One region of the Staphylococcus piscifermentans genome, then DNA from elsewhere that is predicted to be linked to it. Evidence: predicted binding sites of a transcription regulator. Region 1 holds the regulator's gene; each other region holds the start of a gene.
The links. The regulator NrdR, encoded in region 1, represses ribonucleotide reductase genes. The targets are predictions, from matches to a motif close to AACACNATATATNGTGTT.
Positions count from the first base shown of each region.

Region 1 (3,294 bases):
TTTAAACGTAGTAGCGATTAATGCGAGCTATCCTCCAGAAACAATTGCACATTTAGTAAAATACGATACGACTCATGGTAAATATGATGGTGAGGTAGTACCAACTGAAAACGGTATTCGTATCGATGGTCATGATATTAAATTAGTTTCAGACCGTAACCCAGAAAACTTACCTTGGAAAGAATTAGATATCGATATTGTCATAGAAGCTACAGGTAAATTCAACCATGGCGACAAAGCAGTAGCACATATCAATGCTGGCGCTAAAAAAGTATTATTGACAGGACCTTCAAAAGGCGGTCATGTACAAATGGTTGTTAAAGGCGTAAATAACGATAACTTAGATGTTGAAGAGTATGACATTTTTAGTAATGCTTCATGTACAACAAACTGTATCGGTCCAGTTGCCAAAGTATTAAATGATAATTTTGGTATTGAAAATGGATTGATGACAACAGTACATGCTATTACAAATGACCAAAAAAACATTGATAATCCGCATAAAGACTTACGTCGTGCGCGTTCTTGCAACGAAAGTATTATCCCTACATCAACTGGCGCTGCAAAAGCACTTAAAGAAGTCTTACCAGAATTAGAAGGTAAATTACATGGCATGGCGCTTCGTGTTCCAACTAAAAACGTTTCTTTAGTTGACTTAGTTGTAGACTTGAAAAAAGAAGTTACGGCTGAAGAAGTAAACCAAGCATTTGAAGATGCTGATTTGAACGGTGTTTTAGCTGTTTCAGATGAGCCATTAGTTTCAGTAGACTTCAATACAAATCCTAATTCTGCTATTGTTGATGCAATGTCTACATTAGTAATGGATGATAAAAAAGTGAAAGTAATCGCTTGGTATGATAATGAATGGGGTTATTCAAACCGTGTCGTTGATATTGCAGTAGAAATTGGAGAATTATTGAATACTAAAGAAAAAGCAACAGCTTAATATTTGCTGCTGTCATATATATAAACCAGCTGATTGGAAGTAGGGCTCCAATCAGCTGGTTTTTTGCTGTGTATTATTTGAAAAGTTCCGCTTTCTTTTGTGTTAAGTAAGATTATAGTATAATAGGCATAATTAATATGAGAGGTGAAAATGAATGAAATGCCCTAAATGTAATTCAACACATTCTCGTGTAGTGGATTCAAGACATGCAGACGAAGCCAATGCGATTCGCAGACGACGAGAGTGTGAAAATTGCGGTACCCGATTTACTACCTTCGAACATATCGAAATGAGTCCGTTAATCGTTGTCAAGAAAGATGGGACACGTGAGCAATTCTTAAGAGAAAAGATTTTAAATGGGCTAGTTCGTTCATGTGAGAAACGTCCAGTCGGTTATCAGCAATTAGAGGATATTACGAATAAAGTAGAATGGCGTTTAAGAGATGAGGGACAAGCTGAAGTTTCATCTCGAGAAATCGGGGAACATGTGATGAATTTGCTGATGCACGTCGATCAAGTTTCCTATGTTCGTTTCGCCTCTGTTTATAAAGAATTTAAAGACGTTGACCAATTACTGGAATCCATGCAAGGTATCTTGCAAGAAAAGAATAATCGGAGTGACAATTAATTATGTTTAACCAAGACGATTTCGGTATTCGACCTCAAGATCCGTTTAATGTAATACAATCTGAAAAATTATCAGAAGCCCAATTAGAGGTTTTGAACCGTTTGTTTACTCCATTAATCGGTACGAGAGCGATTGGTGTCTATCATTACTTATCGCAATTTGCGTATCCTAACAATAATCAAGCAGTCACTCATTATGTCATTATGAGTGAATTGAAAATTAATCTGGGAGATTTTCGGGAAGAAATGAATCGTTTAGAAGCAATCGGTTTAATTAAAACTTTTGTGAAACATAACAAAGATAATTCACATTTTGTATATGAATTAGTACAACCGCCAACTCCTAAACAATTTTTCAATGATCCCATGCTTTCTGTTTACCTTTATAAAGAAGTAGAGAATAAACGGTACCATCAATTGAAACGTTACTTTGAACATACTCAAATGGATTTAAGTAATTATCAAGAGGTTACGCGTAATTTTACAGATGTTTTCAAAGTTCCTAATCAAGCTTTCGATAATGTCCAGGAAAATAATATTACTCAAACCGCTTCATACAAAGGAATTAATTTAGATAGAGTGCAATTTGACTTTGAATCGCTCTACCAACTATTGAGCAATCACTTTGTCAGTTCAGAAATTGTTGAAGAGCAAGCGAAAGGTCTGATTACACAACTTGCGGTTTTATATGGTATTACACCAGAAGGGATGAAAGGGCTTATTTTAAAATCGCTTACTAGCAATCAACGTATCTCTTATGAAGAGCTCCGCAAACAAGCGCGGTCTTTTTATGCCATTGAGCACGAAAATCAATTGCCTGCTTTAGAAGCTAAAGCCAATTTGCCTACATCACCTCAACAGCAAGAAGAAGTCATTGAGTTAACGAAAGCGCCACAAACACCGGAGGAATATGAAAGCTGGTTTAAATTGATGGATGCCACAAGTCCGATTGATATGCTAACAAGTTGGGCGAAATCTGAACCTACATTGAAACAGAAGTATTTAGTAGAAGATTTAATAGTGAGAGAACAATTGCCGTTTGGCGTTATCAATATGTTGCTCCAATACGTAATGCTCAATAATGATATGCAATTGCCGAAGACTTATATCCAAGAAATCGCTTCTAACTGGAAGAAGAAAGAACTATCTTCAGCTGCTGAAGCGCATGCACATGTAATGGATATGAAAGAAGCTGAAAAACAACGAAAAGCTAAACAAAAAAATAATCCGCCAAGATTTAAGAATTATGGTCAGCAAATTGCTTCGAAGGAAATTACTCCTGATTGGCTGATTAAAGGAGAACATAAGAAGAGAAGCGGCAAAAATAAAAGAAAAGCAGATGATGCTGAAGATCAAAGTCTGGCTCAAGATAGAGCGAACTTTCTTAAACATTTAAAAGAAACATGGAAGGAGGATGACGAATGAAACGTTTCAGTAATATAATGCAAACCTCTCCTGATTTTCAGAAACGATTCGAAAAGATTAAAAAAGACGTTATTAATGATCCAGATGTCAAAAAGTTTTTAGAAAATCATCGAGCTGAATTAACTAATCGAATGATTGATGAAGATTTAAACATCTTGCAAGAATATAAAGATCAGCAGAAGCATTATGATGGACATGATTTTGCAGACTGTCCTAACTTTGTGAAAGGCCATGTACCAGAACTTTATATTGAAAACGGACGGATTAAAATCAAATATCTTCCGTGTCCATGCAAA
Region 1 covers NZ_LT906447.1:1,331,020-1,334,313, forward strand. Annotated here, with positions in the region: gene CKV71_RS06160 (glyceraldehyde-3-phosphate dehydrogenase) at 1-946, shown strand, start outside; gene nrdR (transcriptional regulator NrdR) at 1,101-1,574, shown strand; gene CKV71_RS06170 (replicative helicase loading/DNA remodeling protein DnaB) at 1,577-2,998, shown strand; gene dnaI (primosomal protein DnaI) at 2,995-3,294, shown strand, end outside.

Region 2 (3,294 bases), 900 kb from region 1:
TGCCTAATAACGTAATGTCTTCAAGTTCTTCTTTTTTACGTCCTTCATTTGACACTTTTTAATTCGCTCCTTTGTGTGCACGAGCAGGTTTATTTTTACGACCTTGCCGACGTGCTTTTTCAAACATATAATAACTTGCACTAATAATAATAACGTAACCGAGCGTAGCGTATAAATCTGGCGATTCACCAAAGATGACAATTCCCATGATAGCCGTAAAGATGATAGATGCATAGGTGAATATTGAAATGTCACGTGCTGGAGCATAACTGTACGCTAAGGTGATGCCGATTTGACCTACTGCAGCAGATAATCCAGCGCCGATCAGATAAACTATTTGTTTCATAGACATCGGTTCATATGTGAAGATTACAAATGGAATTAAAGCTACAATTGAGAAGAATGAAAAATAAAACACGATAGTATAAGGTGCTTCACGAGTGCTCAAGGCACGTACGCAGGTATACGCAGCTGCGGCGAAAATACCCGAGAATAAACCGCCGATTGCAGGTATCATAGCTGATGAAAATTGAGGCTGTACCACAAACAACATTCCTATAATGGCTACAATCATTGCAGTAATTTGATATTTACGTACTTTCTCATGCAAGAATACTAAACTTAACAAAATAGTCCAGAAAGGATTTAATTTCATTAAAGTATCAGCATCACTTAACAACATATGGTCTATCGCATAAATATTTAATAATACGCCGACTAAACCTAAAGTAGAACGGGTAATCAACAAGGGTTGACTACTCAATTTACCGAACATCGGTTGTTTATATTTATATAAGAAATATAAAGGAATCAACATCGCAACTAAATTACGTGCTAAAGACTTTTGAAATACAGGTAAGTCACCTGAAAGTCTGAAGAACAATGACATAAAACTAAAGCCGATTGCTGAAATGAGGATAGCAATGATGCCTTTAATTTTCGGATCCATACTTTCGCCTCTACTTTCTTCAAAACTTAACGTATATCATCTTAGCATAATTCAAATTAGTATTGCTATAAGTCCTTGCAATTCTTTAGCAGAATAGTTATAATCAAATCGAACATACGTTCTACTTAGAGGTTTGAATTTCCATATAGGATTTAAGATGTAAATAATTAAGTTTTTTAAAATAGTTGTATCAAGCTGATCAGGTCTATAATCGCAGACACTTGATTTCATAAGAAGTGCATAATTTTTGAAAAAATCAAGGGTAAAACTACAATTATTTATTTTGAGGCCTTTTTTTAAAAAACTTTTATTCCTCAACGATAGATGTGACGGTCATTACATCGATTATGACAATTTAAAAATAATTTTTGAGCAATGATTCTCTTTGAAATTACAAAGTGTGTTAGGTATAATGAATCACATAATATAGTATTGAAGAACGAAAACCAACACTATATGTTGTGGTTAAGTTGGAAAATGCTAAATTTAAAATTAACTATTTTAATGCATTTTCACACCTTATTATTTTAAAAGTACAAAGTAACGTTTAAACGATTAATTCATGATTAAAGTGTTTTTAATGGTTGAAAGCAGTTAAAATGCGTTGATATTCTTGTAAATGCGTTTAAAGTGGAACAGATAAAATGATAAGGTAAAGATTCAAATATATACAGCTCGTAAATTGAATGACCACTACATATAGTGTCAAAGGAAAGTGCATTCTAATATCATTATCAAATGCAAACATGCAGCAGTCATAAAGTCTCATTCAAGAAACAACAATAGCAATAAGACAGCCTGTCATGTTTTTTATTTATGGCTTCTGCTTTAATCTATGGAGATAAAGGATGACGCGTTCTTTATAAGAAAGCGGGTGATTCAATGAAGGTAGTTTATTTCTCATTCACAGGAAACGTAAGACGGTTTATAACAAGAACAGGCTTTGATAACACCTTAGAGATTACAAATGATAACTGTGCGGAAATACGCATAGATGAACCTTATATATTGGTCACTAGTACCATCGGATTTGGAGAAGTACCGGATGTCGTCAAGACGTTCTTGCAACATAACGGCACAATGATAAGAGGAGTAGTTGGTAGCGGTAATCGAAATTGGGGACAAAACTTCGCAAAAGCCAGCGATACAATATCCAGAGAATACCTCGTGCCTCTTTTAATGAAATTTGAAGTACAAGGAACACAAAAAGACGTTGAAGAGTTTAAAGATAAGGTGGGGCATTTTTATGAAGACAATGAACGAAAAGCAATATAATCATATTGAATTAAATAATGAGGTAACAAAGCGTAAAGAAGACGGCTTTTTCAGCTTGGAAAAAGATCAAGAAGCGCTAGAAGTTTATCTTGAAGAGATTAAAGATCATACTATTTATTTCGATAGTGAAATTGAACGTTTGCACTATCTTGTCGACAATGATTTCTATGTAGATGTATTTGCACAATACAGCGAGGAAGATTTGAAAGAATTGACTGAGTTTGCGCGCAGTATACCATTCAAATTTGCCAGCTATATGTCTGCAAGTAAATTTTTCAAAGATTATGCACTTAAAACTAACGATAAACAACAATATTTAGAAGACTATCCGCAACACGTGACGATTGTGGCACTTTATCTAGCAGATGGCGATAAAACACAAGCACGTCAATTCATTTCATCTATGATTGAACAACGCTACCAACCTGCAACACCGACATTCTTAAATGCAGGTCGTGCACGTCGAGGCGAACTTGTTTCATGTTTCTTATTAGAAGTAGATGACAGCTTGAATTCAATTAACTTTATTGATTCAACAGCGAAACAGTTGAGTAAAATCGGAGGCGGCGTAGCAATCAATTTATCTAAACTACGCGCGCGCGGTGAAGCAATTAAAGGCATTAAAGGTGTAGCAAAAGGCGTATTGCCTGTTGCAAAATCATTAGAAGGCGGTTTCAGCTACGCAGATCAACTTGGTCAAAGACCAGGAGCTGGCGCAGTATATTTAAATATATTCCATTACGATGTCGAAGAATTTTTAGACACTAAAAAAGTAAACGCAGATGAAGATATCCGCTTATCAACTATCTCTACTGGTTTAATTGTGCCTGCTAAATTCTTTGAACTGGCGAAAAAGGGCGAAGACTTCTACATGTTCGCACCACATACAGTTTATAACGAGTATGGCGTAACCTTAGATGATATTGACCTTGATAAATATTATGACGATATGGTTGCAAACCCAAATATTTTAAAACATAAAAAAGATGCACGTGAAATGTTGAATACAATTGCACAAACACAATTGCAATCAGGTTATCCTTATCTAATGTTTAAAGATAATGCAAACA
Region 2 covers NZ_LT906447.1:2,230,127-2,233,420, reverse strand. Annotated here, with positions in the region: gene queF (preQ(1) synthase) at 1-55, opposite strand, end outside; gene CKV71_RS10440 (DMT family transporter) at 59-949, opposite strand; gene nrdI (class Ib ribonucleoside-diphosphate reductase assembly flavoprotein NrdI) at 1,832-2,224, shown strand; gene nrdE (class 1b ribonucleoside-diphosphate reductase subunit alpha) at 2,196-3,294, shown strand, end outside.
Region 2: nrdI (class Ib ribonucleoside-diphosphate reductase assembly flavoprotein NrdI) is a predicted target of NrdR. The motif match lies at 1,639-1,656, and genes of this name have one in related genera.

Region 3 (3,294 bases), 540 kb from region 1:
TTATACAGTATAGGCGCATTATTCGGTACCGCATCTTTCAACCGCTCAATACGATAAACCAGCGCATCATGAATCAATTCCATACGCGCATCCAATAAACGCCAAAATGCCGCTAAATCCCCGCTCGTTTCAATCGCAATCCGCGGCACATTCAACGTCACCACCCCTAAATTCATACGCCCACTATTCTCGTTCTCACCTTGCGCATTCTGCCATGCCGGCAAGAAAGAACGACAACCCATCGGCGCCTTGAAATCACCTAAAATTTCCACCGTCTTATCATAATTCAAAATATCCGGATACATCCGTTTCGTCGAACATTCCAACGCCAACTGCTTCACATCATAATTCGGATCTTCCGGTGCGAAATTAATTCCTTTTTTGATGGAAAAGACAAGCTTTGGAAAGATAGCTGTCACATGATGGTGCCCCAAACCTTGAATACGTGTGTTCAAGATAGCTTTCTGAATCATACGGTTATACTTATCAGTCCCTAGACCAAAGCCTAAAGTTACAAAAGGTGTTTGGCCATTAGAAGTATACAGTGTATTAATTTCATATTCTAAACTTTGCATCGCATCTCGAATATCCTTCTCAGTCTGTTGATTCACATATGTATCCAATTGATCAGGGTAGACAAACTGCTCAGCTATTTTACGATGTTTCTCAGCATTTAACTCTGCATATGGACTTAAGATTTCATCAATGCGGTCCACTGTACATCCGCCATACTGACTGCTAGACACATTCGCAATAATTTGGACAATCTGTGCAGTTGCAGTTTGAATAGATTTCGGAGATTCGACTTGTGCATTGCCGATTTCAAAGCCGTGTTCTAACATACCTTGAATATCAATCAAGCAACAATTCGTTAAGGGTTGAAATGGATGATAATCTAAATCATGAAAGTGAATATCGCCAGATTGATGTGCAGCCGCTACATGTTTCGGCAATAATTTTTCTAATGCGTAAGATTTTGAAACGACCCCCGCCGTTAAATCACGCATCGTTGTAAAGGTTTCACTATCTTTATTAGCATTTTCATTAATAACAGTCGGATCTTTATTGATTAAGTTGCTTAGGCTTTCTTCAATTTTAAACATAAAATACCCCTTTCATTTCTATATATGGTGTTCTAATTACAAAATTACCACAATATATAGTAAATGAAAGAGGTTCTTGGAGTGTTAACAGAGATGTCATAGCTTTATGTCTTTCTTTTGAATTTCATGTTATCTGCAATAAAATTTATTTTAAAGTTAGATGAAGTATTAAATTGAGTAATTAAGCGGACGTTCTTGGATTACAGAAGTATCATTTAAACGGTGATTTTTAAATTCAATCAACTTGCAATCTGGTAGTTGTGCGTTAGTTTCATCATGTAATAATCCTAAATAGAGATAATTTTCTCTGTCTTGCAGATAAGGTGTAATATCATAGATTTGGGACTCTTCCGCTTGGCTGATTTCCATTCTGATTTGGTGATTCAATTCTATTAAAACCGTCTTGTGTTTCATTGGATTAATCTCCAAATGATACGTATGGTCAGGATTAAAATTATGAAGATCAAAATATTGTTCGGCGATTTCAACTTTCGTGTTTACATTGATTACTGATGGTCGCTCCCATTGCGCTAATTTAATAATGTTGTCTAGTCGATTGATATATGAAAGTTTTTCCATTTTAGTTTTATAGAGCTGCTCGATTTTGTACATGCATTGTTGTATTGGATTAATAGTTTCAACATAATAATAAGTCAATTTTTAGACCCTCCAATGGTTTTCTCATTTTCTAGTAAAAATTTAGCACGATTTTTAAAAGAGTCACATAGCATTATGTTTCCATTTACAGATGATTTGTTGCCAATTTATATTTTATAATTATATGCTGTCACTATTTATACAAATATTAGTTAATTTACTCAAATATGTATTTGAAATCAACAACTATTTGGATTATACTATATGTAAGCGTTACCAAGATTGTGATCTCCTTCGCAGTCTTCTTAATGCAATTACCAAAACCAAAATTGCTACAAAAATAAGCAGTTCAACCTTCTACCAGTTGAACTGCTTATTTTTTATTGATCTAAGCCGCGTTGCTCGATCCATGATCTTAATGTTGTATCTAAGACTACATCAGTATGATGCAATGCTTCAATATCAGATGCATTGACCATAACTGCAATTTTCTTCATTTGTTCAATGAATTCTTCTACAAACTCTACAGTTTGTGCAATACCATTGGATTCGACTTGTTCTAAGAACGGGCGAGACATACCCACTGCTTCTGCTCCCAAAGCCAGACACTTAACCGCATCAAGTGGATTTCTCACTCCACCGCTCGCAAATACAGTAACTTGATTTTGCAGATTTTTACTTTCTAATAAAGATTCTACTGTCGATTGACCCCAATTCTTCAGATAAGACATGTCTTTCAGTTGGCGTCTTTCATTTTCAATATTTACAAAGTTTGTACCGCCTCTGCCACTGACATCTACATAACGGATACCGATTTCTCTTAAATCTTGAATCAGTTCGCGGCTCATTCCGAAACCGACTTCTTTTACGATCACTGGAACATCAACTGTTTGCACAATCTCACTTAAATTGTCCATCCAATTTGAGAACGTTCGATTTCCTTCAGGCATTACGAGTTCTTGCGGAGAATTGACGTGCACTTGCAACGCATTCGCCTCTAGCATTTCAACCGATTGCTTGGCTAAATCAGCTGGCACATCTGCTCCCACATTACTAAAAATAATACCTTTCGGATTCGTTTTGCGAACGATGTCGAAAGAGCTCGCCATTTTACTGTTACGTAAGGCAGCATGTGTTGAACCTACAGCGATAGCCAACCCAGTTTCACGTGCTACTACGGCTAACTTCTCATTAATTTGTTTCGTCCATTCACTTCCTCCGGTCATCGCATTGATATACAGCGGTGCAGACATTGAAAAATCAGGTAAATCCACTGATAAATCGACTTGATCTACATCTATACTCGGAATGGAATGGTGCACGAATCTGACTTTATCGAAATCCGTCAGTTTTGGATCGTTTTGCGCCATCGCTATTTTTACGTGGTCGTCCTTTCGTTGTTCCCTTTTTGAATCGCTCATCGCATTTCCTACTTTCTGTTCTCTTAAACTCATATTATTGTAAGTGTATCAATCTCTGAGTGCTTCTGCTACCTATTTGCAAAAATCACATCGAAAAGTTAAAACATATTTTTACGTTTGAAATACCAAATACAGCCAAGTGAAATCACTAACATCAGAAGCAATACAGCATA
Region 3 covers NZ_LT906447.1:786,742-790,035, reverse strand. Annotated here, with positions in the region: gene nrdD (anaerobic ribonucleoside-triphosphate reductase) at 1-1,103, opposite strand, end outside; gene CKV71_RS03275 (hypothetical protein) at 1,272-1,760, opposite strand; gene fni (type 2 isopentenyl-diphosphate Delta-isomerase) at 2,081-3,121, opposite strand; gene corA (magnesium/cobalt transporter CorA) at 3,220-3,294, opposite strand, start outside.
Region 3: nrdD (anaerobic ribonucleoside-triphosphate reductase) is a predicted target of NrdR. The motif match lies at 1,150-1,167, and genes of this name have one in related genera.